Regions from separate parts of the Paenibacillus sp. JNUCC 34 genome, predicted to be linked through region 1. Evidence: riboswitches for the same ligand, from Rfam matches in the RefSeq annotation. Region 1 holds a riboswitch; each other region holds the start of a gene.
What was found. A riboswitch is a leader RNA that binds a small molecule or an ion and turns the genes downstream of it on or off. The one in region 1 is predicted to bind thiamine pyrophosphate.
Positions count from the first base shown of each region.

Region 2: it holds a riboswitch for thiamine pyrophosphate, as region 1 does, so the genes downstream of both, AC2TF5_RS25310 (ABC transporter substrate-binding protein) here and AC2TF5_RS04495 (ECF transporter S component) in region 1, are expected to answer to the same signal.
Region 3: it holds a riboswitch for thiamine pyrophosphate, as region 1 does, so the genes downstream of both, AC2TF5_RS09170 (YkoF family thiamine/hydroxymethylpyrimidine-binding protein) here and AC2TF5_RS04495 (ECF transporter S component) in region 1, are expected to answer to the same signal.
Region 4: it holds a riboswitch for thiamine pyrophosphate, as region 1 does, so the genes downstream of both, tenA (thiaminase II) here and AC2TF5_RS04495 (ECF transporter S component) in region 1, are expected to answer to the same signal.

Region 1 covers NZ_CM177770.1:984,159-992,221, reverse strand. The annotation lists gene AC2TF5_RS04515 (DUF5704 domain-containing protein) at 1-1,010, opposite strand, end outside; gene AC2TF5_RS04510 (S-layer homology domain-containing protein) at 1,025-2,278, opposite strand; gene AC2TF5_RS04505 (energy-coupling factor transporter transmembrane component T family protein) at 2,605-3,411, opposite strand; gene AC2TF5_RS04500 (ABC transporter ATP-binding protein) at 3,408-5,177, opposite strand; gene AC2TF5_RS04495 (ECF transporter S component) at 5,170-5,799, opposite strand; TPP riboswitch at 5,884-5,998, opposite strand; gene asd (archaetidylserine decarboxylase) at 6,166-6,969, shown strand; gene AC2TF5_RS04485 (SDR family oxidoreductase) at 6,973-7,836, opposite strand.
Region 2 covers NZ_CM177770.1:5,459,462-5,467,524, forward strand. The annotation lists gene AC2TF5_RS25290 (glycoside hydrolase family 65 protein) at 1-830, shown strand, start outside; gene AC2TF5_RS25295 (EAL domain-containing protein) at 1,031-2,077, opposite strand; gene AC2TF5_RS25300 (diguanylate cyclase domain-containing protein) at 2,162-3,679, opposite strand; gene AC2TF5_RS25305 (VOC family protein) at 3,932-4,315, shown strand; TPP riboswitch at 4,405-4,516, shown strand; gene AC2TF5_RS25310 (ABC transporter substrate-binding protein) at 4,620-5,651, shown strand; gene AC2TF5_RS25315 (MTH1187 family thiamine-binding protein) at 5,697-5,990, shown strand; gene AC2TF5_RS25320 (ABC transporter permease) at 5,987-6,748, shown strand; gene AC2TF5_RS25325 (ABC transporter ATP-binding protein) at 6,826-7,629, shown strand; gene AC2TF5_RS25330 (TatD family hydrolase) at 7,654-8,063, shown strand, end outside.
Region 3 covers NZ_CM177770.1:1,944,121-1,952,183, forward strand. The annotation lists gene AC2TF5_RS09155 (methyl-accepting chemotaxis protein) at 1-1,241, opposite strand, end outside; gene AC2TF5_RS09160 (class I SAM-dependent methyltransferase) at 1,440-2,162, opposite strand; gene AC2TF5_RS09165 (nucleotidyltransferase domain-containing protein) at 2,306-3,019, shown strand; gene AC2TF5_RS09170 (YkoF family thiamine/hydroxymethylpyrimidine-binding protein) at 3,206-3,805, opposite strand; TPP riboswitch at 3,882-3,982, opposite strand; gene AC2TF5_RS09175 (nitroreductase family protein) at 4,147-4,752, opposite strand; gene AC2TF5_RS09180 (ABC transporter permease) at 5,243-6,196, shown strand; gene AC2TF5_RS09185 (iron chelate uptake ABC transporter family permease subunit) at 6,186-7,130, shown strand; gene AC2TF5_RS09190 (iron ABC transporter ATP-binding protein) at 7,127-7,885, shown strand.
Region 4 covers NZ_CM177770.1:4,858,336-4,866,398, forward strand. The annotation lists gene thiE (thiamine phosphate synthase) at 1-162, opposite strand, end outside; gene thiD (bifunctional hydroxymethylpyrimidine kinase/phosphomethylpyrimidine kinase) at 159-1,079, opposite strand; gene thiM (hydroxyethylthiazole kinase) at 1,076-1,912, opposite strand; gene tenA (thiaminase II) at 1,974-2,645, opposite strand; TPP riboswitch at 2,788-2,891, opposite strand; gene AC2TF5_RS22730 (hypothetical protein) at 3,140-3,307, opposite strand; gene AC2TF5_RS22735 (helix-turn-helix domain-containing protein) at 3,409-3,666, opposite strand; gene AC2TF5_RS22740 (sigma-70 family RNA polymerase sigma factor) at 3,672-4,226, opposite strand; gene AC2TF5_RS22745 (hypothetical protein) at 4,599-4,787, shown strand; gene AC2TF5_RS22750 (hypothetical protein) at 5,042-6,157, shown strand; gene AC2TF5_RS22755 (copper amine oxidase N-terminal domain-containing protein) at 6,216-6,845, opposite strand; partial or broken gene AC2TF5_RS22760 (thiamine phosphate synthase) at 7,104-7,280, opposite strand; gene AC2TF5_RS22765 (hypothetical protein) at 7,339-8,063, opposite strand, start outside.

The DNA of each region.
Region 1 (8,063 bases):
GGTGGTTTATCGCCATCTACCGTGATGGTAATCGTGGCCGTCAATTCATAACCATCCTTTTTCCAGACAGCTGTTATCTTTGCGGACCCTTTTTTGACTCCTTTTATTTTTCCACTTTTCCCAACCGGTTCGACGGCACCTTTGTTATTAGAGTTCCATTCATGAATCCCCGTAGAAACATCCACCGGTGTACCATAATCAGTTTGACCAGCTGCCATTGTGGCTACGGCAGCTTTTAGATTCGTTTCTTCTCCAACTTTCAGTGATGTTTTACCGGTTAGAGTTATTTTCTTTTGTTCAACATAATCACCACGCCAAAAGATATTTATTGGTGTGTAATATGCTGCCGTATATTTATACCAAGGTAAGTAACCTCCAATAGCATCGCTCCATCTTTTATTTCCTGTGTTTTTGTAATCAAAATGATTGAATGATTTTCCTGTTTGAGATGTGATCATCACAGCAGTTTTTAAATCAGATATTTCAAGAGCCGTAATTTGTGAATCAAAACCCTGCCGTCCTTTTAGTGTATGGACTTCTGTTATGATTTGTTTTGTAACTTTGCTTGGATGATAACCATCCTTACCATTACTATCCACCCATATGTGAGGTTCATACAAGGGACTACTTTTCATTTCGATTTTATCAACAACCGTACCATCTTCCGGCCATGGATTTTCATTCGTTCCAGCCATAGGAACATCAATAGTTCCGCCAGGAGCACGGTAACTATTTGCCCGCCACTTTCCGTTATCAAGCTGGTACCAATATACCCCTGGTTCTGATTGACGTTCTCCCTTTACTCTTGTCACTTTTTTTTGATGTGCTGTTGGGGTCGATCCGTCAGGAATAAACTGTGGCGGTTTCAAAGGCTTAGTATCTTCTTCATCAGAACTTACTGTACCGACTGGATCTGTTGGAGCTGCATTAGCAATATCAATCTTTAAGGGCGAAAAAATGATACTAGTGATTAAAACACCTATAAGAAAGATAATATGGGCTTTCTTCATCTAGCGCTGTCCCCTTATTGTTTTTTTGGAATGAAAAAACTTACTGATGTATTCCCAGTGCCCATTGTTCCGCTATAATCTTCTACCCACTCTTTTGGCATATATCTAAGCATCCAGAAGCGTCTTGGCACATCCTTTTTAAAGAAACCAGATTCAAGATAGTCAGCTCTACTAGGCAATGCCTTTATCCCAAATTTATTTAGGGTACCACTGTAGAAGCTCGTAGCCTTAGTAAAGTTATAAACTGTAGAAGGAGAGAAAGCTGCATTAGTTAAAGATGTATTGTCATTAGGAACCACTGTTGCTTCAATGAAAACAGAATAATAGTCACTATTAAAAATCCTATCGAAATCCTTGTCCATGAACATTTTTCCGTATATATTTTTATGGCTAGTTAGTGTTTTGGCATCCACTACAATCATTCTATGAACCGTCATTTTTCCGCGATTATAAAGCATGTTGTAAGGCTTGTTTGCAAATCGATCAAAACTCGCTACTTTGTCCGAATTAATAAGTTCTCTATAAACATACGGTGTAGCAGATAACAGATTTGTCCCCGTCAACCCTACTTCACGGAATTCATTTAAGTCTCTAAAAGAGCTTGCTTGCTTCGTTTGTACTTGTTCTAACCTTGCAAGAATCACAGCTACCTCGGCTCTGGTTGTAGTTTTACCTGGTCCAAAGGTTCCATCAGGATATCCTGCCATAAGACCGGTTCCCAACACTACAGATACGTAAGGATAATCAGACTTATTCAAGCCACCTTTGTGATATTCGGCAACAGGAACCAATGTATCCTCTGTATCTGAGAGAGCCTGTTTAAAATCTTCATTCTTAGCAGCCAACCCAGAAGCCATCCACTTCGCCATTTCCGTTCTTGTCAGTGAAGTGCCTGGTTTAAAGCCGTTTGGGTAATCCTGTGTTGAAATAAAACCCATACCAATGGCTTTAGTAATACCCGCTTCAGCCCAATGTCCTTTAATATCTGAAAATGAACCAAGCTCATCTGCAACCATGTTATTGGACACTCTTGACATCAATGCTGCAAATTCCGCTCGGGTAATATTGGCGTTAGGACGAAACGTTCCATCCGAATACCCTTTAAAGTAACCTTTGTTTACTGCCGAATAAATAGCGTCCTTTGCCCAATGATTTCCCGGCACGTCCTTAAATTTCGTAGCTGCTAAAACCTCCCCAGTACCCGTAAATGGAAATACAGCACCTATAGCGATTAAACCGGCTAGCACACTCTTAAAGTACATTTTCATAATCACTCACTCTCCTTAATATATTTTTAATGCGTTTTCAAAACAGCGATCGTAAGAATAATCCGCATTCGTAGTGATGCTAAGGCTGGGAATTTTCAGTTCAGCTTATCTAGGATTGCTATAGTAAAATCGTTACTATATTATCATATTTTATATTAAATTGGTATTATATTCCTATAACTCCTTCTAGTAAAATAGGCACACTTCCTACTGTTTACGCAGAACTTCACGAAAAAAAACGGAGCCCACCGAGATCTCGGCAAGCTCCGCTTTATACGGTAGCAGGAAAGTATTTACATGTAGTTTAGCACTATATATTCCCAAAATCAATTAAATCGCACATCGCCGATCCCGAACCAAGGATAACGAATGGCAATGGCATAAGCCGTACAAGCAGCTCCTGCCAACAGTAGGACGATGAGCACATCATACACGGTGAACCGGGACACATAATAGTAGGTTCTATGTTTTCCGTTCTCCCCGTTAAACTTCTTTGCCTCCATCGCGGCCGCGACCCGATGGGCCCTTCGGATACTCTGGGCAAGCAGCGGAACAGCATACATTCCTGCTCTATGTACCACGCCCCTAACTCCCCGAATCGGCCGTAGACCACGAATCTGAAGTGCCTGACGGCGGGCTACATATTCCTCCCACACCATCGGCAGCAGTCGGATAGAAGCCATGAAGCTATAAGCATATTTGGGAGCAAGTCTCAGCTTCTGCATCAATCCGTAAAACAGATCTACTGAGGACGTTGTTGTTACGAATAGAAGACCCTCAGCCGCAAACGTGATTCCCTTAAACCCAAGATGTAGCCCCCGATAAAAGCTTTCTTCCGACACACGGAACAATCCCCACTCCCACCATATATTCTCGCCCCGACCAAACAGCATCATCGAGGAAGATGAAGATAGAAACGCGATCGCAAACGGAAGGAAGAACAGAAGCATTTTCCAAGGCTTTATGCCACTTAAGACCAACAGACATACGGTAAAAATAACAGCTTGATACATGACAAAATCAATATCATGTGTCAACACGGTCATTAAGAATAGTCCCATCAGCACCCCAAGCTTTATGACTGGATTCGCACGGTGCAGCCAGGTCAGCCGATCCGGCTTCCAGAAATTCATCGGCTCACCCCCGATAGCACCAAGCTGCGTTCTCCCGAACCCTCAGCAGCACCGTTTTCATCGAAAGGATCTCCCTTCAATCTGGAAGAAGCCTGCTGCGAAAAAATCTTCCCCTTCTGGACTTCCCATATATGAGTTGCCGCATTTTGGGCAATTTGCATCTCATGGGTTACCATCAGAATGGCTGTACCTGCTTGGCGCAGCTCTTCGCACATTTCCAGGATGGAGAACGTATTCCGTGCATCCTGTCCGAACGTTGGCTCATCCAGCAGCAGGATCTCTGGTTCTCGTGCCATTGCGGTCGCCACGCTTAGCCTTCGCTTTTGACCGGTCGACAGCTGATAAGGATGACGCTGCTCTAGCCCATTAAGCCCAAACCGCTTCAGGGTGTCACGCGCAGCCAGTACTGCCTCTTCGGACGGTATTCCGTCTACGAGAAGAGAATAGGCCACTTCATCCAGGACACGTTCTGTGACGAATTGAAGCTCTGGATTTTGGAAGACAAAGCCGATTCGCCGCAGCATTGCTTGACGGAGTTTGCGTTCCTTTCTCTTTTTCCCTGTCGGAACAAGATCTCCGCCAAGACGGTATTCCCCTTCCGCCCTAAGCAGTCCCATCAGACCGAGCAGAAGCGAGCTTTTGCCTGCTCCGTTCGGCCCGATAACGGCTGCGAATTCGCCCGGATAAACCGTAGCTTTATCAACTGCCACAACCGACTGCCCTTTGCGGAGCACCGTGAAATTGCTCAGTTCAAGTATCGGGTCCTGATTCACTACCCCCACATGGAATTGTTCCTGTTCTCCACCATGCCATCCCATCATTCGGCTTGTATTACCGCCACTCGCGTTTGGGGATAACTCTCCTAAATGGGCAGCACTGACATCACACAACATACCCTCTGCGTCTACACCTTTACGTAATTCCCCTGCTCTTACCCTATCCGAGGTTAACAGTCGGAAGGTTTCCGCCCCGGCTGGAGATCCAGCATAATCGTCCCATACCCCCGGATACCAGATGCCGTATTCCGTTATCTCCTTTTGAAACGCGGTAAACACAACTTCGGGACTTCCCTCGCCCAGAATTACTCCATCCGGGCCAAACAGCACCACCCGGTCCACATAAGCTGCCATTTCTTCAATCCGGTGTTCCACAATAATCAGCGTCCGTCCATCTGAGACGGACTTCACTGCCTCCCAAATCTGTTCTCGCCCCTCCGGATCCAGCAGCGCTGAAGGCTCATCCAGAAACAGTACCTCCGGCTGAAGGAGCAGTGCGGACGCGAGTGCAAGGCGCTGTTTCATCCCCTGAGAGAGATGGCTGATCGGTATATGTAAATTTTCTAATCGCAAGCCAACGGAACTTAACACTTCCTGCATCCGGCCTGTCATCTCTTCTTGTGGCACAGAAAGGTTTTCGAGCACAAAGGCCAGTTCTTCATCTACATACGGCATGCAAAACTGGGTGTCCGGATCTTGGAACACATACGCCCAAGAAGACGGAATCCGCTGATTCGAGCATTTCATTGGCACCTCTATCGCATGGGGTATCATCCCGCTGAGTACCTGAAGCAGTGTAGATTTACCGCATCCGCTCGGTCCGAGCAGAAGTACCTTTTCCCCTTTTTGGGCAGCAAAAGACAAATCTTTAAACAGCAGCCGGTCTTCACCCGGAAATTTCAGCCGCAACCCTTCCACATATAATGAATGGGATGGCACTATTCCTTCGCCAGCACTCGCTGAATGCTGATCACCTGGGTTCTCACACATGGCGCGGATCGTCCAAAGCTTCATAATCTTTGGCTGAAGCAGGCCGAAGCAGTGAGGTTACACCCGTCCGCTCTAATGCCTTGGCCAAAGCGAACATCAGAAGTCCTGCAATTAACGCACCGCTCGCAACACGCATGCTGTACTTGGCAACAAACATCCACCACACATAATTGTCTGTATAAGCTAAATAGAAATCCATCACCATCGATCCGATCGCAGACGCAGCACCGGCCAATGCAACAGTCCAGGCAGCATGTTTCCGGTAACGGAAGGCGGCAAACACCAGTTCCGCTCCCAGACCCTGTATGATACCGTACAGCAGCAGATTCAATCCCCAGCCGCTTCCGAACAGTACTTCAACATGCGAAGCTGCAAGCTCTGCAATTAATGCTACCCCTGGCTTGCGAATCAACAGAAAAGCAAGCGGAGCTGCTGCAAACCACATGCCATACATCATCTCATCCGCCTCAAAAAATAACGGCTTAAACAAGCTGTATACCGAACCCCAGAAGTGGTATATCACACCTAGAACAAGCGAGACCAGAACCGTAACGAGAATATCACTAAGCCGCAGTCCCCTTCTAACATTTCCATTCTTTTTTGCTTCAACACCAGATTGCATCACAGCTTCTCCTCCTACCCCAAATTAAATTAACAAACACGGCAAAAAACCGTCTGGAAAATATGCGCAGACGGAAAATAGGCCCTATCAGGGTCGGATATTCTCTACGCTGGCATTACCCAGTTCAGATTAACGGTCAGCAGCGGGATCAACATCTGCAGTCTCAGCCTGATTCACTCAAGCCCCCGTATTCCCTATTCGGTTTTAAGCTGACTTTAAAATACACCACTCCTTCCTGAATTTGCAAGCCCCTATTTTTCAAAATCCCCTTTTTATTGCTTTAGGCCCTATTCTATGTCAATATAATGCAGAGTGCGCATATATCCAAAAACGCTATTTGTTAATGCAAGCACAAAGGAGAATTACATGGCTAAACAATTACTGAAGCTGATGACAGAACTCTCCTCCCGAAAGTGGGTATCCCGCATCATGGGTAGCTTTTCCCACAGCAGATGGAGCCGTTATCTCATACCAACTTTTATTCGAATATACAAAATTCCCGCCCATGAGGCTGAAAAAGAAATACATGAATACCGTTCGCTAAACGAATTTTTTTCCCGCCGTTTAAAAATGGGCATGCGCGAAATCGATGAAACAGCGGGCGCAATGACCAGCCCAGTCGACGCCCTCATCACAGGCATGGGACCCATCAAAGCGGGAACCATTCTGAACGTAAAGGGCCAGGATTATACCGTCGACGAACTACTGAACCATTCTCCACGGATGGGGAACTATCTTAATGGCTATGTGTTCGTACTTTACTTAAGTCCTACTGACTACCACCGGATTCATTCTCCGGTAACAGGTAAGAAAGCGGAAAGCGAGCATCTCCGGGGCAAGGTGTATCCGGTAAACGATTTTGCGCTGACCAATATCCGAAATGTGCTCAGCCGCAACGAAAGACTCATAACATATATCAGACATGAACACGGTGAAGTGTCCGTTGTTAAGGTTGGCGCTATGAATGTCAGCAGTATTCGTTATACCGACGAGAAGGCGAATGAATGGCGCAACGGCGATGACCTTGCCTACTTTGAATTCGGCTCTACCGTCGTCCTGCTGACGGAGAACGGAACCTTCACACCTCGTGGTGATCTAAAGCTCGGGGATAAGGTCAAGATGGGAGAACTCCTCGGCCTACTTCACAAGCCGTCAGCCAAGAACTCCTGAATTTCAGCACTTCCTGCTCAGCGTCTTCAACACGATGCGCTGGAACATCCGGTAAGGCAGCAGCAGCTTGGCTGTAAATGTCATACGTGTGCCCTTCGGTAGCCGATATCTGAATCGGGGAGATTTCATCCGTGCGATTTCCCCCACCAGATGGGCCACCTCTCGAGGGTCGCCGCTGCTTTCGGCGGTTGCTTTTGAGAAATTCAGCACATCATCCAGCATAGCCCTATAAGGAGATCCCTCTTGTGCACTAATATCGCTAAAACCTTTACTCCATATGGGTGTACCATACGCACCAGGTTCGATCAGCACTACATCGATTCCTAGCGGCTGAAGCTCCAGCGAGAGGCATTCACCAAATCCTTCTACAGCGAACTTTGAGGAGGCATATGGTCCATAACCCGGAAATCCAACTACTCCGCTAATACTACTCATAAAAATGATTCTGCCTTTTCCTGTTTTGCGTATAAGCGGGAGAGCGGCTTGTGTCACAGATACGGTTCCGAAAAAATTCACATCCATCTGTTTCCTCCATGCTTCAAGCGGTACTTCTTCTACAAATCCGCCAACGGCCTCACCCGCATTGTTCACAAGTAGATCCAAACGCCCCCATAACTTCTCAATTTCAAGTACAGCGTTCTTTACCAATTCCGGCTCACATATATCCAGCGTGACCACATGAATCCGTGATTCCAATCCTGCTTCCCTTGCTAAACTAAGCAATCTGTCCGAGCCTTCAGGCCTTCGCATTCCTGCCGCCACATGATATCCCTGCGCCGCCAGCTCAAGACATATCAGAAGCCCAAAACCGCTAGAAGCCCCTGTGACGAATGCTGTTTTCCCTGTAAAATCCCCCATGCTTCCCATTCGTTCTCTCCTTCAGACCTTGATTGTTCCAATGCTAAGCTTCCCTACGTTCTATCTATCTTAGTATCCGCCATACGTAGATTCAATAGCATACTAACCAAGAATAAACGCCTTCGGCATCATACGTGAAACATATAAATCTAATATTTAAAAAAGCACCCCGCTATGTTCGCCGGGTAGGATCATTCCTCTCGGGAAATAACGAAGGTGCTGAAATGTATTATGAA
Region 2 (8,063 bases), 1.6 Mb from region 1:
TCAACAACAACTGGTACACGAACCGGATCGCTTGCTGGACGATGGAATATACACTGGATGTGTTGAACTATCTGGAGCAGAACGAGCCAGAGCGTTATACGGAGCTAGTTGGCAAGTTGAATCTTCAGGAAGAAGAAACGACGAAATGGCAGGACATTATTAATAAAATGTACTATCCGGTTGACACAGAGCGCGGCGTCTTCCTGCAGCAGGACGGCTTCCTCGACAAGGAGCTTGTGCCGGTTAAGGATTTGGATCCTAAACATCTCCCGCTGAACCAAAACTGGTCATGGGACCGCATCCTACGTTCGGTTTACATTAAACAAGCAGACGTTCTGCAAGGATTGTTCTTCCTGGGTGACCGTTATGATCTGGACACTAAGAAACGCAACTTTGATTTCTATGAGCCGTTCACCGTGCATGAGTCCTCTCTCTCCCCTTGTGTGCATTCCATTCTCGCCTGCGAGTTGGGATATCAGGAGAAAGCGTACGAAATGTATCTTCGGACCTCAAGGCTCGATCTGGACAACTACAACAATGATACGGAAGACGGCTGCCATACGACCAGCATGGCCGGTACATGGATGTCTGTCATTCATGGCTTCGGCGGTCTGCGCGTTAAAGACGGCGTGCTTCACCTGAATCCGTTCATCCCGGGTCACTGGACCTCCTTCTCCTTCAAGGTTATGTTCCGGGGCTCCCGCTTGAAGGTGAACGTTACAGACAAGGAAATTATCGTCTTGAACGAGACCGATATTCCAGCTGCTATCAGTCTGAACGGCAAAGAGCACACCATCAGCGGTATGGGTGACGTAAAAGTGGCCAGATAATTAGCTTTACAAAATGAAGTCTGACGGGTATAAGAAAGCGGGTACTGTCCTCAAGGACGGTACCCGTTTTTTACTTTGGTGGAATATCCGGGGATTGCATCTTCCAACATGTTCATAGGCAAAAGAAAAAGCACCCATGGGTGCTATGTATGAGAGTTACAGCAAATATGTATTCAAATGCCCGGACCTCACATCGTCCATTATGAGCATATCAAACTGCGTTCATAGTCACACGGCGGGCGGCTGTCCGGCTTTCCGAACAAATAACCCTGGGCCAGCTCCATGCCGATTCCACGACAAAATTCAAATTCTTCCCTTCGTTCAATGCCTTCAGCCAGCACCTTCGCACCAAAATCATGGGCAATGTCCGTAATGGTCGACAGCTGCTTTTGCTGCGCCGGGTTCACATCACAATGGTCAATTAGACTCCGGTCAATCTTCACATAATCCGGCTTCAGCCTGATCATCTGTTCGAGCGTCGAGTAGCCGGCTCCAACATCATCCATCGCTACAGAAATCCCATTTTGTCGATACACCTCAAAAATAGACTGAAGATGTTTCACATCATCCATACGCTCTGTCTCAACCACCTCAAACACAAAATCCGTCGGATCAAGCGACAGCCGTTCAATCGTATCAAAGGTATGGGTGAGACAAAATTCCGGATTATATATGGAAGAGGGCAAAAAGTTCACAAAACGCTTAACACCCTTCGGTAGCCAAAGAGCGCTCGTCTCAATTGCCGATATTCTGGCCGCACGATCCAAGAACGAATGCAGTCCTGTCTTGCGCGCAGTTTCAAACAGCTCATAGGGCTGAAACGGCACGCCGTTCTCGCTCGAACGCAACAGAAACTCATAAGCTACAATCTGTTCAGAACCGTCCACAATCGGCTGCATAAAGCTCGTAAACTTCTTTTCCAAAATAATCTTAACAACATCATAATGCTTCATACGTTCCTCAAATTCACGTAGTGGCGTCCATTTATGCTGAACATCCGGCACAACTCCTCTAGTCACGCTAAAGTTCAATTGCTGCTGGATGTATGAAGGAAGAACTTGCATGTGCTGCAACATGAAGAGTATTTCCTCATGATCACTGTAATGGAGGGCACAACTTTCCGGTGTCTCCTCTACAGCACAGCCGTTCTCACGGAACATCAACATCAGCTCGGCAAATATCGGACGTATATAAATGATTCCCCGGTCCTCAATCGGTTCAATGGTGCTGCAGTTATTGCAAAACATGATTGTCCTCCTCAGCAAGCTCACTCACTATCTATACTTCTTATCGGCATATAGCTTACAAAATCTTTGCAATTTTTAACATTTTTATGATGAAACTGTAGGTGGAGATTGGGCATATAATTGCCAGTCTTCTCCACTTTCCTTAGCTGCATACATCGCAGAATCAGCTCGTCCGATCAACTCCTGATCATTCGCGGCATGATCCGGATATACCGCAAGTCCAATGCTAGCCCCCGTCTGGATCTCGACTCCCTCCAGCTCATAGGGCTTGCTCAACAGCGCGCTAATCTGGTCAGCTAGTTCCTCCAATTCTTTATCGTCCACGGCAGGATAGACCATAACGGTAAATTCGTCCCCGCCCAGACGGGAAACAATCATTCGTTCGCTGTCCAAGGAACACAATCTTCGGGCTACCATTTGGATAAGCAGATCACCGGTCCGGTGACCGTAGCTGTCATTCACGGATTTAAACTGGTTCAGGTCCATATACAGCAGACCCAGCCTACTCCCATTTTGGTCAGCATCCTCTATGCCCTCCATCAGACGGGCATTGAAATAACGACGGTTGTACAAGCCTGTGAGATCATCATGATGAGCCAGATACTCACTTTGCTTCAAGCTGTCATGCAGACGCTCCATCAGCCGGTCATTTTCCAATTGGATGAGCACCTGACGAACCAGAATAAACAGTACGCTAAGCGACAAGCCTGTAAACAGTCCGCTCCATCCCTCGAATCGCTCCGAGATTAGATAAAAAAGCCACCCAAGAACACCGTACGGCAGCAGATACTTTACCAAAAATGTCCCGACTGCTGACTGCTTGTCCTCCACGATGTCCTTTTCCCGCATTCCAGAAACCGAACGTACGCCCGCCATTCCGATAAGGAACACAGCCGTTGTCCAGAGCAGATCCAAATAAGGGTTCGGAACAGCCCCCACCAAATCGACAGTAACTAAATAAAATAGGTTACCGATTACAAAAGCTAAGCCACCAAAACAAAGATACACTGCAACCATGGCCTGAACTTGCTTGGCATTAGCATACAAGACAAGTGTGAAAAATATCAGTATAATGCCGCACACTGGATACATCAGGTTTACCCAGAGCGAGGTCCCTTCTCCTTCTAGGAGGTAACCCTGCAGTTGAGGCTTCAAGAGATATTCCCAACTTACCGTAATAAAGACGATAAATATAATAACGATATCAAACATAAACCGCAGACCTCTAAGCAGTCCTTGTTCTTGTCCGAACAAATAAACTAGCCCTGTGGTAAACAGCACCATCTCCATGGTCCAGAGCCAATCCGCGGCGCTCAGTTCAGCCAGATATTCTCCCTTAGTCCATATCGGATATGCCCATATGAACTGGGCTAGTCCTTCACAGATCAGTCCCAGCATGACCAGCATCCAAAAAATCCGCAGCGATCCCATATGCCGCAAGGCAACTAAAGCGAGGTATCCTGAAGCCGCCAGCGGCGCGATAACCGTTAGCACCCTCTGAACAGCTACGGCTTCCGGAGCCCAAAGCACAATCATAAATTGAACAAACAAATATATGACCGCCAGCCTCAGCGGTGTCATTCGTGCTATATTCCAGTTCATAAGCGTTCCCCCTGTAAAAGGTTAGCTTGTGTAGACATAATGTATGTAGTAGGCCTAAAGAATTATAATATCCATCTATTCAATGATACTTTTTACCCATCGGGAAGTAAAGAATAGAACGCAAAAGTGTAAGATTTGAACCCACCTGTGGAAGATCTTCTCCCTTTTAGTATCCCCACTTGACAACTGGGAATTAAATGCTATGATTCTTTTAATTTCTTAAACTTTCATTATTAAAGGAGTGCCTGGAGAATGACACAGAGACGACTGGATCATGTAGGTATTGTGGTACGGGACCTGGATAAGACGCTTGCATTTTATACGGAGGTTGTCGGACTTGAGCTGAAAGGACGGCTTACACATACGAACGGAGTCATAGAGCTGGCATTCCTCGGCTTTCACGGTGCAGATGAGACCGAAGTCGAGCTTATTCAAGGGTACAGCGATTCCCTTCCGGCTGAAGGGACGGTCCATCACTTTGCTGTAAGCACAGACAACATTGAAGAAGAATACGCCCGGGTAAAAGCTCTGAATGTACCGCATTTAGATGAAGAAATCGTTACTCTGCCAAACGGGCATCGCTACTTCTTTATTCACGGCCCCGAAGGGGAGAACATTGAATTTTTCCAGCGCTGAGGATATCCATAGCTTTCAGACCTTCACTGGACAGATGTTGAAGGCCGGACTATAATACACGTAGTTAATCATAAATTATGTGAACAACTTCATAAGAATCGGGGTGCTGGAATTGGCCGGCTGAGATTGTATACCTTAAATATACTGACCCTTATACCTGATCTGGGTAATGCCAGCGTAGGAATGTGTATCTAGCGGTCTCTTTATACCGCTATCAACCTTTGCGCTCGTATGCGTCCCGAATATCGGGACGCTTTTTTTGTGATTAGGTATGTAGAAGTAAGTGTTCAGAAGGAGAGAGAACATGGTACGGAATAAAAGATGGATGTCCTTGGTCATAATCTGCACGGTGCTGCTTGTTGTTGCCGGATGCGGAAACAAAGAAAAACCGAACAATGAAGGAGCTAGTGATTCGAACAAACCTGCTGCTGAGCTGCGAGACGTTCAGGTTATGCTGGACTGGTCGGCAAACACGAACCATACAGGGCTTTACGCTGCAAAAGATCTTGGATATTACGAGGAGGAAGGGCTCAACGTCAAGATCATACAGCCCGGTGCTGGCGGCAGTGATGCTCTGGTCGCCTCAGGCAAAGCTGACTTCGGTGTCAGCTACCAAGAAAGTGTCACTCTGGCACGGACTCAAGGCGTGCCGCTCGTTTCGATTGCAGCTGTGATCCAGCATAATACGTCCGGATTTGCCGCTCCGGTTGACCGAAGTATTAAAAAAGCAGGCGATTTTGAAGGTAAAGCTTACGGCGGTTGGGGTTCCCCTGTAGAAGAGGCTGTGATGAAATCGATCATGGAGAAAGATAACGCCGACGTAAGCAAGGTAAAAATGATTAATATGGGAGATGCGGATTTTTTCACTGCCGTGAAGCGCGATATTGATTTTGCCTGGATCTTTTACGCTTGGACCGGTATTGAAGCCGAGCTTCGCGGAGAGAAACTGGATATGATTTATGTGAAAGACTATTCAGAAGCGCTGGATTATTATACACCTGTACTGGTAACGAGCGAGAAAATGATCAATGAAGATCCGGAACTGGTCAAAGCGTTCATGCGCGCCACGGCTAAAGGCTATGACTACGCCATTAAACAGCCGGAAGAAGCTGCAGCACTCCTCTCCAAGGCGGTACCTGAGCTGGACAAGGATCTGGTTCTGGCTAGCCAGAAGTGGCTCAGCCCGCTTTACCAAGACGATGCTCAACGCTGGGGAGAACAGAAAGAAAGCGTGTGGAAGGGTTATGCTGAATGGATGTTTGAACGTAAATTGCTGGATAAGCCGCTCGAGGCAGGCAGCACGTTCACGAACGATTTTTTACCAGATAGCCCGTAAATCGCAGAACAATAGATCCGATATAACGAAAGGATGGAATGGACCATGGCAAGTACACTGCTCAGCATTCAAGTGATTCCCAAGACACCCGACGGCCGGGACAGCATACCTTATGTAGACGTAGCGATCAAGGTCATTCAGGAATCCGGTGTCAAATATCAGGTGAACGCGCTGGAAACGACACTGGAAGGAGAACTGCCAGAGCTGCTGAAGATTGTGAATGATATGCACGAGGCACTTTTCAAGGCTGGCTGTCCGAGCGTCATATCCCAAGTGAAAATAGCGCAGAATCCCGAAGGAATCAGCATGGATCGGCTGACTGAGAAATACCGTCCATGAGGATTTGGTGGAATCGTCTATGGCCGCCCGTTGTGGCGGTCCTCTTCTTTTTAACAGTGTGGCAGCTGGCTGTCTCCTGGTTCGATGTGGAAGCCTGGATCCTGCCTCCGCCTTCGGACATCGCCCGAGAAGCCGCTGCCGGAGCCGAAGACCTGCTCGGACATACGCTTGCCACCCTGCAGCTGACACTGATTGGCTTCGCCATCGGAACGGCTGTCGGTTTGATCATCGCGCTGCTGCTTCATCTGGTCCCTTGGATGAAAACCGCGCTGTATCCGCTTCTCGTTGTGAGCCAAAATGTGCCGACAATTGCGCTGGCTCCACTGCTCATGATCTGGTTCGGGTTTGGAATCTTACCTAAAATTATTGTCATTACACTTGTATGCTTCTTTCCGGTTGCTGTCTCAGCTATGGACGGTCTCGCTCGTACGGATCGGACAATGATGAATTACATGGAGATGGCCGGTGCAAGCAAATGGCAGACGTTCCGTAAGCTGGAGCTACCTTATGCCCTCCCCTCCATCTTCTCTGGTGTCCGGATTGCAGCTACGTATTCAGTCATGGGCGCGGTGATCGGGGAGTGGATCGGCTCGGACAAAGGAATCGGATATTTCATGATGCTGCAGAAATCCGCTTACCGTACGGACCGCGTATTTGTCGCTATTTTTATCATTGTCTTGTTAAGTTTACTCATGGTTGCGCTTATTACCCTGCTGGAGAGACGGCTCATCCGTTGGAATCCGAAGCAGGAGAAATAATCTTCGCACCAATTTACAAATAAGGGAGGTGTTTTCAGGTGAAGGTCAAATTAAATCCTGCGAGCCAACAACACCAAATGGATCATCCTGAAAACTCGAATAAGCTCTCCTCTCCGCCTGTGCTGGAAGCACGTGGTATCACTAAGTCATTCCGGGATCGCAAACAGGAGGTCCGGGTACTGGATGGTCTTTCACTGACCGTACAACCTGGACAATTCGTCTCCATCATCGGACCATCCGGCAGCGGAAAGAGCACGCTGTTTCACATTATAGGCGGGCTAACTGCGCCGGACGCCGGCAGCATCTGGATGGATGGTGCAGATGTAACCGGGCAAAAGGGCTTGATCGCCTATATGCCACAGCAACCTGCCCTCTTCCCATGGCGCACGGTCGAAGACAACGTGCTCCTTCCACGTGAACTCGCTGGCATGCCCAAGGTACAAGCACTGGAGGAAACGCGCCTCTGGATTGAACGGGCGGGACTTACCGGATTTGAGAAGGCTTATCCGCACACGCTATCCGGCGGCATGCAGCAACGGACCGCTTTTCTTCGAGCGATGATGAGCCCGCAGGAGGTGATGTGCCTGGATGAGCCGTTCAGCGCACTCGACGCGCTGACCCGCAGCGACATGCAGCGCTGGCTGCTCGATATATGGGAGGAGCATCGTCGCTCCGTTCTGATGATTACACACCATATTGAAGAAGCGCTGCTTCTGTCCGATACCGTATACGTCATGTCGAGCCGTCCTGCCTCCATTCTGCAAAAAATCGAGGTACCTTTCTCTCGTCCCCGTCGGGAAAATATCCTGTCAGATCCGGCTTTCCTGGACTTGAAACACGAAATTTCTGCTATGATGCGTGAAGAACTGCGGAAGCGCTGAACTTTCAGGTAAGGAGATGAAAAAATGGCATCTGTTCATACAAAACCGGATACGGATTCCTTGAATTTTCCCCTGATCGATGCTCACATCCATCTAGATACATATCCAATTGATCAGCATCTTTCCATTGTTGAAAGCCTGCCCTTATACGGCGTGGAATCCGTTATCTCCGTATCTATGCATCTGGAATCTTGCCAACGCAATCTCGAGCTGGCACGCCGATTCGTTGACCGCGTGAAACCCGCTTTTGGCTATCACCCTGAACAACAAATACCGTCTCTAGCCGAGATTGACTCCCTGTTCGCCTTTATGGAAAGTCATCTGGATGAGATGATCGCGGTGGGAGAAGTCGGGCTTCCTTACTATTCCCGGCTCGAAGCGCAATCCAGCGGTAAGGATTGGGACAACCGCCCTTACGAGGACTTGCTGGAGCG
Region 3 (8,063 bases), 960 kb from region 1:
AAGACATTGATCGTCTTTTGGAGCTGGAATACAGCATCGGTCATAGCTTCCGCTTCGTCCGCCATTTTCTTGATGGATACGATTCCTTCGTTCATGGAGGCGGATACCTGCTCGGTTCCGGCAGCTGACTCTTGAGTAATGGCCGATATGTTCTGTATCGCAGCAGATATACTTTGGGCGCTTTCTAGCATCGATTCGCTTTCTTTGGAGAAGGCGGAGATTTGCTCAGCTATGTACTGTACACTTGTAACGATATCCAAAAAGACTTGTTCCGCTTCATGAATCATTTCAGTCTGTTGACGAACCACTTCTTCATTAATTTTAATGTTCTGTTCGGCAAGATTAATGTCATGCTCAATGCTGCGTACAAGATTAAACACTTCACGCGTGGAAGAAGTCGATTCTTCCGCGAGCTTGCGAACCTCATGAGCGACAACTGCAAACCCGGCGCCATGCTCCCCAGCCCGTGCAGCTTCAATCGAGGCGTTTAGTGACAGCAGGTTAGTCTGCTCAGCGAGCTCCGAGATTGTTTCGGTGATTTTGGTAATCCCTTTAGCATTTTTGGAGAGGGCATCAATTGATTCCGACACTTTCTCGGTGGCTTCAATATTTTTCTGCATTCCGGCAGATTGTTTCGAAACAGATACGCGTCCTTGTTCCACTAAGCTGAGTGTTTCTGTGGAACGCTGGTTCATCTCTTTTGTGGAATTTGTATAATTGCTAACCATCTGCTCAATCTCACGGATTGACTCACTCATCTCGGACACATCTTCCGATATTTCATTCGCTCCTACAGCAAGCTCGTTAGAAGAAAGGGACACTTGGTTCATAACTTCGATCAGGTTATGGTTCTTGTCTGATATATCACGACTGGATTTCATGACTTTACGAGTGATATCCGAAGTTTCCTGCAAAATTTTTCGAAGTCTCTCAACCATACTGTTAAAAGTTCGACTCAGATCTGACATGCCTCCGATTTCTTCCACTTTAAAAGTGAAATCGCCTTTGGCAATTTTGGATGAAACATTGGAAATATCAGCGAAAGATTGTGTAAGCGTTCTCTCGATTATCCGCGAAAGCGGGTATGTAAGAAGGGCGAGTGTAGCGACAAGCAGAATCCCTATTACGGTTTTGCCGAGAACGATTAGGGTTAGCAGCATTGGAACTGCAAATAGAACAGCTATCGCATAACAAGCAGCTGTTATTTTACTGGAGATCGGTAGCTTGTTGAACCACGACATAAGAAAGAGTTCCTCCTTTAAGCATAGGATATATTTACCATGATTATAACATTCTTCGACATAAGTAGATATAACGAATTACATTGTATGGATTTAAAATAATTAAAAATAGTTCAAATAGTCTATCCAGTAAAAAGCCAAAGGGGAAAAAAAGGTGGGTCTACAATGCTTTTCCCCTTGGATATGAACATCAAATTATCACTTTACAGCTTTGAATAAGGCGGAAGCTAAAAAATTCGTATTGTCCAATATCATCCGGTCATGTTGAAATAACGTTTCCCATAAGGAGAGATCAAGCAGTGCGCCTTCATCCCGGCATTCGAGCGTATCCAGGTGTTGGATTTGTTCCTGTTTCATTTGCTCTGTAAAGTGGTTGTATTCTAAGGCTTCCTCAAAGGAGAATCCACACTCTATGAGATGACTGCGCCATTCTTCACGATTCATGAGACGCGGGATACCAAAAAATTGTTCCAATTCTTTCTGCGTTTTAGACGGCATCGGTTTGTCCATCAGCAATTCACGGTCGTACAGCGTGCCTCCCTTGGTTAATACCCGGCAGTACTCGGATAGCGATTCGGTTGCATTGGTGAATACCGTGACTGACTCTGCAATCACGTAATCAAACTGTTCACCCTCAAATGGTAAAGAGCACACATCAGCCTTAAGGAAATTAATATCCAGTCCCATTGCATCAGCCCGCATTCGGGCTTTATTCAGCATGTTCTCATGCAGATCAACAGCGGTAACGTTATATCCTTGCTCGGTCAGGTGACATGCAGTTCTACCGGTCCCACAGCCTACTTCTAAAATACGGCTGCCTAGAGGGATTGGTTCTTTTCGGAATAACCTTAGGGTCGCTTCAAATCCTCCCGGATGAGCGCTTCCCATTCCTAATTTGGATAGCATGTTGATATAGTTCATGCTCTTGAGTCCCCCAATTCTTCCTTATATTCGGTGTAAAGTGTATTCGTCTATTTACCATATGTTTAAGGTACCTTTGGGGTTTTAGTTGAATTTAATAATTTGAGCCCGTTTTTCTCGGCTGAGGAGGTATTTATCAAACAATGGGGGAACGTATCGTGAAAACTGAGCCGTTCGAGGTAGCCAAACAACTGATATTTCGGGACTATCCGAATTGCTTGATAGCTGTATTGGGAGGAAGTGCAGGCAGAGGAGAGCACAACGAACAATCTGATCTCGATATTGTGCTTATAGATGACAGTGTGGAAGACTTCAATCGAAAAACGATTGAATCATTTGGCTGGGTCGTGGAACTGTTCTTCTTAACAACATCAGGATACCGGGAGCAGTTTGATGCAGGTGTAATGGCCGGAAATCCAACTCTGCAGCGTATACTCGCAGAAGGAAGAGTATTAACTTCTCGCCCGGAAGGGGAGAAGATTCGGGAAGAAGCACAAAGTGATCTGGATTATGGCCCGTTGCCCTATACTTCATTTGATATTGATGTAGCCCGTTATGCTGTAACCGAATTTATGATGGACTTAAAAGGCTCAGACAAACGTGTAGAAATGTGGTTTATCGCTCAAAAACTGACCACGCTATTATGCGAGTTTATTCTTAGAGTGAATCAACAGTGGACGGGTGAGGGAAAGACATTATACCGATTGTTGTCGGAATTTAATTTCAGCATCGCAGCGGATTTGGAGGAGGCGCTCGAGAGGTTGTATCTTTACGATGATCGGGAAGCCATAATCGAATTAGTGCCAAGACTCCTTGAGCCCTATGGAGGAACTCATTTAATCGGATATGAAGAATAAACAAAGGTAAGGGGCTCTTGCCGTTACTGAATCGCTCCCATCTCAATACATTAATATTGTGATTAAATCACACGAGTGGTTATCGTCCTTACTGCATGGTATAAGCAACTAAGTAAAACAAAAGAAATAAGGCTCGGCCAGCAATCAGGCCGAGCTCATCTTTGTTTTGTGTGATATAATCATGTGCTAGATTTCTTTTGGTGAAGGGCTATTGGCCGATACCACGGCTGTCATAACCAGATGGCTTCGGTCAGTTTGAATCGCATGCATAAAGGCATCTTCGAGTGTGTCGAACACTCTTGATAATGTACCGTCCAGCCGGCTGGCATAGTGAATGCCTTGTGTCAGAGTCCCTTTTGATTTAGCACGTTCAACCTCTTGATATATGATGTCCATATAATTATCTGTGCCAAGTGGATAGAGCGAGAAATGACAGGCAGTTTCAATATTAGCTGAACCCGCAAGGCCTTCGTTCATACGTGTATCATCTTCCGACATATACACATCACCTTTGCTGTCGCCTGGACATCCGATTGAGAATGTTCCATTAAATACGGTATGTACGCCAGTGGCCGCTGAATGTGCGAATATTGCACGGGTTACGTCAAATACATGTTCGGCTCTGCCTCTAATGCAAGTACATAAATCATCGGTATACATCCATACCTTGTCCGTGTTTACGGACGCCAATGCTTCTGTAATGACCTGAACGAACCTGTCAGTCATCGGAAATACAGAGAAACGGCAGCCTACAATTCGGCTGGTCCCGCATGCTGGATTACTCATACATAATAACCTCCTAATAAGATATAAAAAAAACTGCACCCTGTGAAGGAGTGCAGTTTTATGCTTATAGCAAAATAAACATAAAGCTCCACTTCCCCACGCTAGTATGACCTAGATCGGGTAGTAAGGGTTGACGAACAATTCGTCTCTCAGCACAAGGCACCCCTAGTTCAGCTTGAAAATAATTCATTAAGTTGAGTGAAAACGAACTTCAGTGAATTGATGATAAAATTGTTATAGCGATATTGTACTCCCCGTGATCGGGATATATCAATAAGTATAAGATACTATATAAAAGAAAGAAAGCACCGACTATCATCGGTGCTTTCTTGAATAGGTTCTTATTTAAACAGCTTTACGCGATCTTCAAGAGGTTTGAATTCCTTCTCGTGAGGCTCAGCTGTAGGGTTGCCGAAAGGCATTTGAGCTATAAGCTTCCAGCTTTCAGGCAGGTTCCATTCATTTTTTACCTTCTCATCGATCAGTGGGTTATAGTGCTGCAAGGAAGCACCAAGACCTTCTGTTTCAAGTGCCGTCCATACTACAAACTGAAGCATACCGGAAGACTGCTGAGACCAGATTGGGAAGTTATCCGCATAAGCAGCGAAGTTTTCTTGTAGGCCTGAAATTACATTGTTGTCTTCAAAGAAGAGGACAGTACCATAACCTCCACGAAAAGCAGCCATTTTTTGAGCTGTGGGAGCAAACTGCTCCTCACTTCCGCCTACCACTTCTTTAAGAATACCTTCTGTCATGTTCCACAGCTTATCGTGTTGTTCTCCTAAAAGTACAACCACACGGGCGCTTTGGGAGTTAAAAGAAGACGGAGTATGTTTTACAGCCTCATTTACGATTTCATGGATACGTTCATCCGAAATAACGGAATCTTTGCTGATTGCATAGTGGGAGCGGCGATTCTTAAGAGCAGTGCTGAAATCTGTTGACATAATATAAAATCCTCCTAAAATTATCATTTTTGCATTTTCACCTGATATAAGCATTTCCTTGATATACCTGTGATTATGCATCTTGGTTTCTAATACTTCGATCAATCATACATTCATATGGAGTTCTCACAACGTCTATCAACTTACGTTTTGTAAGAAATGATTGATACGTAAGTATCTTAGTATAATATAGAACACCTTGTCAAGATTTTATTAATCACTTTTTTTGAAGTTTAAACAAATAATTGAACCAGGGCGATTTAAACAAGTGATCTTATCATGAAAGAAACTTAATATTATGAACAAACGATGAACAAATGTGCTAATAATTAAAAGTATAATTGAGTTTGATTCTCAATTATACTTGTCGGGTTGAGAATGTGATGATATAATTCACTTTAGATCGCAAATGATAATCAATCTCATTGAGAGTGATATCGACATCCAGCCGGATCATACCGGAACTGCATCCCGCATAGAAGGAAGAGATATGAAGAAAAGATACTTGATCGCAGCAGTTGTGGTGTTATCCATTACTTCTTTATTCATAGGAGTGAAGGATATTTCACCGCTTGACCTGTTCCGCATGACGGAGCAACAACAGCATATTATGCTAGTCAGTCGTATACCGAGGCTTATCAGTCTAATTCTGGCGGGAGTCAGTATGAGTATTTGCGGTTTGATCATGCAGCAGCTCAGCCGGAACAAATTCGTATCTCCAACAACGGCAGGGACTATGGATTCCGCAAGGCTGGGCATTCTGGTAGCGATGCTGGTATTCTCAACTACGGGTCCTCTGATTAAGATGCTGGTTGCATTCTTGTTTGCATTTGCAGGTACGATGATCTTTATGAAGATCCTCGACAAGATCAAATTCAAGGATGCGGTATTTATCCCGTTGGTTGGATTGATGTTCGGGAATATTATCAGCTCGGTCGCTACATTCTTTGCTTATAAATATGACCTTATTCAGAACATGTCTGCTTGGTTGCAGGGTGACTTCTCGATGATCATTAAAGGGCAGTACGAGTTGATGTACATAAGTGTTCCTCTGGTCATTCTGGCTTACTTATTCGCTAATAAGTTTACTGTGGCCGGCATGGGAGAGGAGTTCGCAACGAATCTGGGGCTTCGTTACCGGAGAGTTGTGAACATCGGCTTGATCATTGTGGCTCTGGTGACAGCTTCAGTAGTTCTGACTGTAGGTATGATACCTTTTCTGGGGTTGATAATACCAAACATCGTGAGTCTTTACTTGGGGGATCATTTGAAAAAAAGCCTTTCGCATACCGCACTACTCGGGGCCGCATTTGTTCTCTTCTGCGACATCATCGGTCGAATTATCATTTATCCCTATGAAATTCCGATCAGCTTAACCGTGGGTGTAATCGGAAGCGGCATATTCATTTACTTACTGATGAGGAGAAAGGCATATGACATATAAAGCCAAAACCGGTCTGCTGGCCGCGGTGGCACTCATCCTGATAGGCCTCTTCTTGTTCATTGATCTTGGAGGTAACTGGGACTACGCGCTGCCGAGAAGAATCAAGAAGGTGTTGGCGATTGTTCTAACAGGCGGCTCAATTGCGCTGTCTACCACGGTGTTTCAAACGGTTACCAATAATCGGATTTTGACGCCAAGTGTCATGGGGTTGGACTCCTTATACGTCTTAATACAGACATTTGTCATATTCGCTTTCGGTTCTTTTAAACTGTATGAGCTGGGTAATGTAAACTTTCTGATCAATGTCGGCGGCATGATTCTTTTCTCGGGAGTCTTGTACAAGATTTTGTTCCGAAGGGAAGGAAACAACATATATTTCCTTCTATTAATCGGAATGATCTTCGGATCGTTATTCTCAAGCTTATCTTCTTTTATGGAAGTGTTGATCGATCCGAATGAATTCCAGTTTATCTCAGACAAAATGTTTGCCAGTTTCAACAATGTAAAAACAGAGTTGTTAGTCATTGCTTTCATAGTGGTGGCAATTACCCTGATTTATTTTGCCAGGTATTTCAAGTATCTCAATGTATTAGCGTTGGGACGTGAGCACGCGATTAACCTAGGTGTGAATTACGATTATGTTGTCAAAAGAATGCTTATTATCGTGGCAGTTCTGATTTCAGTAGCAACAGCACTTGTCGGTCCAATCACATTCCTGGGACTCCTTGTTGTTAACGTGGCGTATGAATTCATGAAAACTTATCGTCATTCCTACTTAATTACAGGTTCTATCCTGATCAGCATCATCGCTCTGGTCGGAGGTCAGTTAATTGTTGAACGAGTGTTTACGTTCTCAACAACGCTGAGTGTCATCATTAACTTTATCGGTGGTGTCTATTTCATATATCTGCTATTAAAGGAGAGTAAATCATGATCCAGGTAACTAACGTATCTAAAGCTTACGGCGGCAAAAAAGTCGTGGATAATGTATCGGTCTCGATACCTAAAGGTAAGATTACGTCATTTATCGGACCGAACGGTGCCGGTAAAAGTAGCCTCTTGTCCATGATCAGCAGACTGGTTACGAAAGACAGCGGAGAGATCATGATTGAAGGTAAGGAAGTTAGCCAATGGAAGAGTGGCGACCTTGCCAAGAAGATCTCGATCTTGAAGCAGTCGAATCATATCAGTCTTCGGTTGACCGTTAGAGAACTGGTATCCTTCGGGCGTTTCCCTTACTCTCAGGGCAGATTAACGAATGAGGATAAGAAATATATCGATGAAGCCATTCGTTACATGGAGCTGGAAGATATGCAGGATAAATATCTGCATCAGCTGAGCGGCGGTCAAACTCAACGTGCTTATATCGCCATGGTCATCGCTCAGAATACAGATTATATTTTGCTTGATGAGCCGCTGAACAACCTTGATATGAAACATTCTGTCCAAATCATGAAAATCCTCAGAAAACTGGTGACGGATTTGGATAAGACGATTGTGATTGTTATTCACGATATCAACTTTGCGTCCTGCTACTCGGATTATATCGTAGCTCTGAAAGACGGAAAAATTGAGAACGAGGGCAGAACCGATAAGATTATCCAGAGCAATGTGCTTAAAGGAATCTATGATATGGACATTGAGATTGAAGAGATTAACGATAATAAGATTTGTGTTTACTACGCATAAGCGTTAGTTGGGACAATTTCAAAAAGGAATAAGATATGCGATTGAGCTTATTCCTTCATAAATATTAAGGGGTCTGCTTGGCAAAGCGGAAGGATCTCTTATGACATGGTAATGTAAAATTTAACCTTATCTTCAAATATTTATATTAAATATAATAAATAAAAAAACAGGGGTGTTT
Region 4 (8,063 bases), 2.2 Mb from region 1:
CAACGCCCCCGTCCCCTTCTCGCGGAACTGGAACAACGTGACGCCACCGGCTAACGCCTCTGCCAGCACCCTCTCCGGCTCTGTCCGGCAGTTCACACTGCCCATGACCAGATACATCCGAAGGTATTCGCGCATCAATGCGGGAGAAATTCTGTCCCTCATCGAAGCACCTCCTGACGACGGCGACCGTAGGCCCAATGGTTTGTCGGGCCGTGACCCTCGCCAAGATATAGGCCGTCCTCGATGGCCGCCTGAATGAATGCTCTGGCATTCGCAATGGCTACTAGTGGAGACATCCCTTTGGCTAATCCTGCGGCAATCGCGGCGGAGAACGTACAGCCCGTGCCATGTGTATGGACGGTGTGCACCCGTTCGCCGGTCAGCTCTGTGAAGACCGATCCATCATAGACCAGGTCAACGACCTGCCCGCTCCCTTGGCGGTAATCATCATTACGGCTAAATCCACTCTCACCGCAACCTGTGCTATTTCCACCAGTTATGCTCTCTTCGCTAAAGCTACCATCCTCGCCCCCATCATGCCCGCCCTTAATCACAACAATCTTCGGTCCAAGCTCACGGATACGCCTTGCGGCTTCCCGGCGGTCCCACATTGACCGGATGCTCATCCCGGACAATACTTCGGCTTCCGGGATATTCGGGGTAACGACCAGTGCCAAGGGCAGCAAATCCTCCTTGAGTGCCTGCACCGCTTCTGTACGCAATAGCTCGGCACCTCCTTTAGCGATCATCACCGGATCGACAACAACTTTCTCCCAGCCAAATTTCCGAATCTGTTCTGCCACGGTGCGGATAATATCTGCACTAAACAACATGCCCGTCTTCAAAGCATCCACCCCAAGGTCTGACCCTACGACTTCAATCTGCTCTGCCGACGCTTCCGGAGGTAGCGGATATACCCCATGAACACCCAGTGTATTCTGCACCGTTATCGCAGTAATAGCCGACATGCCATATACGCCAAGCTCCTGAAACGTCTTAAGGTCCGCTTGGATTCCGGCTCCGCCGCCGCTGTCCGAGCCGGCAATCGTCAACGCTCTGGGAACGTGAGTGCCCGTCATCGTCTCTCACCTGCAGCGGCTGCACCCAATTCGCGAATAACGGAGCGTCCCTCCAATGAGCCCGGGTGTAGCTTGGCGAGCTCATCCAGAAACGCAACCTGGAAGCTTCCGGGTCCGAGATCAGACGTACGCTCCGCTGCTTGCGAAGCCGCCGCACCATAGAAGGCGAGGCCTGCAGTACCTGCCAGCATCAATTCCGGTTCAACCGAAGCAAAAGCACCCAGCACCGAGGTCAGCAGACAGCCTGCTCCGGTCACCTTGGTGAGCAGTACGTCTCCACCGCTTATGATCCGTACTAACACTCCATCGGTAATGACATCCTCCTGTCCGGTGATCACGACCATCGTGTTCAGATTCCGCGCAGCCCGAATCGCTAGATCCACATTACCGCCGTCCGCGCTGTCTCCGGCATCCACGCCTTTGATCTCTCGTTCCTCTCCCACAAGATGGGCGATTTCGGCCGCATTGCCCCGCACGAGTGAGATCTTGACCTCGCTGAGAATTCGCAGAGCCGACTCCGTCCGAAACGTCGTGGCTCCCGCTCCCACCGGATCGAGCAGTACCGGGACGTCGTGAGCATTTGCCGACTGCCCGGCAACAATCATTGCATCCACCAATTCACGGGACAAAGTCCCGATATTCAGCACCAGCGCGCCTGCGATCTTCGCCATATCAGCGACTTCATCAGGCGAATAAGCCATCACCGGAGATGCTCCCAGCGCATAAAGGCCGTTCGCCGTAAAATTGGTCACCACCACATTCGTCATATTATGTACGAGCGGTTTATTTTTCCGCACCTTTTCAAGAAGAACAGAAAGCTCTTGATCCAGCATATTCACATTGATCAGCCTCTCTTATCATTATGGAATCGCAAAAATGTCACACGTCCGAAGTCTACACCTGCAATGGCCACTCTTCCTGCCGGTAAGCCATGTCCCAGAACATATACTCCAGCTGGCAGCTGAGCATGAAGTGTTCAGCCATACGCTCACGCTCGGCAGCCGTTGCTTCTTGCGCCCACGCATCCACACGATTACGGAAATTGGCTGCTGCATCCTCGGCCCGGTTCCCGTAAAAATATATCCACTCATAGAACGGATGGGTCTCATCCGGCTGAACTTCATCCAGCAGTTTCCGGCCGATCTCCAGATACGTCCAAGGACAAGGCAGCAGCACGGCCATGATCTCACCGAGACTGCCTTCATGCGCAACCGTCAGCATATGATGGATATAATGATGCGCGGCCGGAGCGAGAGGGTACCCTTGCATCTCTTCATAAGTTACTCCTGCGACAGCACAGAAATTTTGATGCGGGTGAACTTCGCTGTGGAGTATAAAAGAAATCTGTTCATTAAAATCTGCAATCTCATCCCGTGTTCTACATTTAGAGATCGCGATCCCGTAAATCCGCATATAGGCATTCAAATACTCATAGTCCTGTTTGATATAGTGAATTAGCTGTTCCTTGGACAGATTCCCATCTGCAATACCTCTCACAAAGGGATGCTCATAAATGGCCTGAAAAATGCCGTCCGCCTTCTGACGGAGCTCTTGCGTAAAACTCACTTTCCCCACCTCCAAATAATTGAAGAGCAGGAAGTCCCGTAAGACAGCACCCTCGGAACAACACAAAAAAAGCCGCCCCGAAAGCTGGAGCGGCTTCATCTATATGCCTATGAGTGTGTACGAACACATCGCATTTAAGACCTTATGACCGACTCCACTTTCCTACGCTAGTATGAACTAGATCAGGTTCAAAGGGTCCAAGATATCCTCTTGTCTCAGCCGCTAACGGCTCCCCTAGTGGACTTCCTATTCTATTGAATAATACTGTACAAAGGTTTACGGAATATGTCAAACATCTCCAGAGAACCACATACGAAAAAACTATACAACATCTAAGCAAAAATAAAACCCGAATCACCTCTTACTTAAGCAGGATGAATTCGGGTTATTAATTAAAGCAATTTCAATTGATTGTATATAGGTACAACCCAATCAGGTAATACTCTTTCTTGATGCTTTATGTTGCCACTCTCAGCTTCCAGCACGCTTTGGATTCAATTATCTTTTCCCGAGATATATTCTTTGACCCCATTAGAATACTCCCTTATCATTTTGCCATGTTTATCTTTATAAACGACATATGATCCGTTTGCCTTGGCATCAAGCCTTGCACGTTCCCCCGTCAGCTTAATCAGTTTACCTAAATGGTCATCCCTTATCATAGCTGAAACCTCCGGCTCATTTTCGTTAAAACCTTTCGTTCATAAATAATATCACAAACCGAGTATTTGCAATAATTTCCGTTACCGTTATGCCATTTTTTCTAATCTGTTAAAAGATCAAGCATTTTCACTTCTTCGAAATCCATCAAATCCCAGAATCCAGGAACCGTTTCTAAATCATATTTATAGATTGCTTCTATCATCTTCAGGTTTACTTCTTGTTTTAAATCGTTCCTATCTTGGTTAGAAGTTTGCCACATTGATTTTTGGATCTTCGGGGTATATTTTTGTATTATTGTTTCCATCGCGATTGCATCTTTTTCCTGAGCTTTTTTAATTAAGTCCATTAACGATTCCATATCCTCTACACCTCTCCATTAGTTAAATAGGTCCTTAATTTGTTTAATGCTTTTGTTCTTGTTTTCGAAATAGCTTGCTGTGTAACCCTTTTATTATTCGCAATTTCAGTATCTGATTTATTAAAAACATACGCATCTAACAATACTATTTTCTCTGTTTCTGTAAGTCTTAAGATGGCTTTATGAAGTGGCAAGCTGCTAATAATATCTTCTATCGAAGAGACCTGTGTCTCTTCGATAGAATGATCTTCTGTAACTATGTAGGGGAAAGGACCCTTGGGATCGTTCTCTGGAAATAAAACAGACCTATTCCTTTCTTTCCTTTGCTTTTTGTCATAATCTATCGATGTAAAATGGATTAGTGAGCACATATAAGCTGTGAACCTGAGCTCAATAAAATATTTCTTGAATGCCTCGTCTACCTTTTTCTTATTTGCATGTGTTGGTTCATTAAGATAGTTAGTTAGCAACTCCATGTGGTTTTGATTCTTTAGGAATTCGATTATAATAGGCTGTTTAGATAAGTTCCTTATTATCTGGTTATATATTTTGGAATTCATAAGCGCCCCCCCATGCTGGCTCCATATTTATATATAGAGAGATCTTACGACATCATTTAACAACCTATTTTCAAAAAATATAGGATCATATGTTCTTATTTTATCAGTAAGTTATTGGATTTTAAATCAAAAAGTACCGAAACAAAAAACTGTGTAATAATCATTCAATCTAAAGTTTGAAACAAAACAAAAAAGACTATCCATGAAATTAGCTCATGAGATAGTCTTTTATTATTTATTTACTAATTACGTTTTTTTTGATTCGTTAATTGAGAAAGAATAAATAAAACAAAGCAAGTTAGTGGTTGTGGAAAAATAATGTGACCCTTCCTTATATGTAGAAATACTTTAGGAAGGAGTTGAGAACGTTGTATGCAAGTAACAGATGTAATCTCGCTTATAACTAATGTTGGATTTCCTGTCACGCTTTGTTTTATTTTGATTCGTTATGTTTTAGAAACCATTGGCGAAAAAATGGACAAGTTAGATAACTCACTTAATGAACTGACTAAGGCTATTCAATCATTTGAAAGCAGCAGAGAAAAGAAGACAGATATATAAATTCATAATTTTTTTAGGTATAAGGTTGTTTTTACATTCTCGAATTCCTCTTTTATAAGTACAAGGTGAGAGAAACAGAAACCTTGAAAACATAGAAGGAGGTAGGAGAGAGCTCTCGGTCCGGAATCCATAAAGCAACAAAGAAACGTTCGTCAGTAATAGTTATACTACTGTATCGCCCACAACAACATGTAAGTACCAAAACTTGTTTCACAACACTATGCAATTAAAAAAACTATTTGGAGGTTTTCAATATGCCTTGTCCACAATCTGATTTGCCAATTGTGCAGATTCCTTTGATCCCTGCAACCCCAGCCCCACCACACATAACTGGTATTAAATCTGGTTCCACACGGTTTATGATTTCAGATAACCCAGAAACTATCGGTACTCCAACTGATCCTGTTTGGCCAGTGAAATTCGAAGGTGGTTTCGCAACATTGTGGCATGATTATGTGGCTGATAAAAATACGCTGAGTTACAGAATTTTTGTTTGGCATCTTAATAAAACTGGAAAGACATTAAAATACGGGGTAACTATTGGAAATGGCTCTAACGCTACTTCCAGTCCTGGTACTATCCAAATTTCGGGATTAAAACACTCGGTTGATACTGTAAAAGGGTTTATTTCGCATGGAATTTGTACTGCGAAAGCATTGTTGGGTAACACCTTAGAGAGCGCAACACCAACTGATTCTAGCATTACAGCTGGAAATGTTGGTCTTGTGAAGGAATGGACTGTACCGGATGGCTATCTAATCGGCGGTGTAATCGAGTTTACACTTAAAAACAGTTCATCTACCACTGCACCGATGGCATTTAGAGTAAGGTCTTCGGTTGCAGATACCACTACGGCGAATCTAAGAACCAACCAAACAGCAGTTATTCCTAGACTGGGAACACATCCACGTGGTTCTTGGAATTTCGCAGACATTCAAAGTACTATTAACTTCCAAACAGGCGCTCTAAACTCCTATCAATACTACAGCTTTTCTAACGGAACAAGTGATAATCTTATGACACAAGCTACAAGTTACGACCCAAGTAAAGCCTATGGTGATAATAAAGGTCATTATGGGGTTAAAAACAAAGTAAATATTACTTTCAAAAACACATCTACAACAGAAAGCCGAAAAATCAGAGTGTGTATCACTTCACGAGTAAACCCTTTCGGTGGGGCTTGTCAATGGCATAATAATGATACAGTAGGCATCAAAACCTTGAATATTGGTTCGTCTAGTCAAGACGCAGTTCAGGTGGTCACATTTACACTTGCACCAAATGCATCTGCAACATATGCACTCACAACTTCGACAGCTGGCTCTCTATCATCACCAGGAGTTATCGCGATTCAAACCTTGGCACCATAATGTTCTAGAATTAAAAACAGCCTCTAATCTTAAAGATTAGAGGCTGTTGGCTGTTTTGTTATTGGTTTTTAATGGAGAGTCCTGGGAATACGGTATAATCATTAACGTCAAAAGTTCCTACTTTTCTCATCGATTTTATTTTTCCTAATGCTATTTCAATATCCCAGTTTTCTCCGAATAGCTTTTCTTCCTGATAGATAACTTTTATTCTTACTTTAACCGTATTATCTTTTGATATCTGAGCATCAACAATGTCATAATCAACAATTGCTGGATATATGCCGCCGATCGGGATCATGTCAAACCCTTCAACAGATATTGATTTAATCAACTCAGCATCACGATTGTCATAGCCTGCTACATAGGTAGTAATAAGGTTTTGGATCACAGCCCAGGTGCGACCATCTATATTAAGGTTCTGATCCCAAACATCTTCCTGAGAGTCTATCTTACTTTTTATGGACACTGTTTGATTCTTTTGGTCCCAACTTACATCAGCTCCTAACGCTTTAGATACAATGCTTATGGGGACCATCACTCGATTGTTATTCAGCTGTGGTGCGACATCCGACTTAATTTGTTCTCCGTTTACGACGATTTTGATTGTTCCCCTTGCAAAAGCCATGCTTACCGCAGCAGTTAAAGCAATAGCTATTGCAATTAATGAAATAAATAACTTCTTTTTCATATTATCCCTCCATATAAATTATTGTACATACTAATGACGCAAAAAATTGGATATAGTTTCAATTTTATAACCTAAAAATTATAATTTAAATCATTTATTGTAATTATATACGATAATTCCTTAACGAAATCACATGCAGCAAGGCGTTCTATTGGGTCCGTTTGGAATGCTTCTATTTCGTAACTATGGATGGAGTCGCTGTCGATCGCGATGTGTCTGCAATTAAAGATACGCCCGAATAAAGCGAATTCAAAGCCATTACCCCGACCTCACTACTGCCCGGTTCACCATGGCCGCTATCCCCTCCACTGCTCTCCTAACCCGCTCCGCCTGCGTTACCGTAGAAATAACCGCCACACCATCCGCACCTGCGCTGATCACTTCCTCCGCCCGGTCAGTGTTAATGCCACCGATTCCAACGATGGGCAGCTCAATTAATTAATTTAATCGCCAACAAGAAAAGGCTGACCAATTTATATTGGTCAGCCCTTTCTTATTTTTCAATAGGTTCAACTTCAATTTGATCAACAACGAATTCATTCTTAGCACTATCGAATTTATATGTGACATTGAACTCACACACATATGTGGGAGATACGCCAACAGATCCCGAGATGTTTAATTTTATTTTTTGATTCTCCAATACATAAATAACTATACCGCCAAAACCAAGCTCATCTTGATTGTAATCTGGCGCTGGATCAAAACCATAATCGAACTTATATTCTTTTCCTTGCGTTTTAACGGTAATTGCTAAAGTATCATCCTTATTTTTAGCAACTTGTGATTCAATTTGATTGGCAACAATGTCCTCATAACTTTGTACTTTAATTTCGGATAAATCCTGGGCATTAACTACATGGATATCAAAGTTATCTAAGCCTGTCCCTCTGCCAGTCTGAATGATAACTACAGCTTCTTCCTTCCCGTCACCTGTAACATCCGTATAGAACACCTGCGGTTCAGTTCCCGTATCACCAGGGTATTTCCAATCAAAGTCTTTTTGGCTTCCATTAATATTTAAGGTTACCCCTTTAACTCCATTCTTCGTTTCCTTAGTAGCATAAAGTTTTACTTCTTCATTCTTTGAAGCCTTAATCAATTTTGCATCAGTCTCTTGCTCAGGCTGCGTTGTTACCTGTTTATTGGGAGATTCGCCTGACCCTTGCGTAACCGTTGCTAGCTTATCTGTACCACATCCCGAAAGCAAAACTGCAC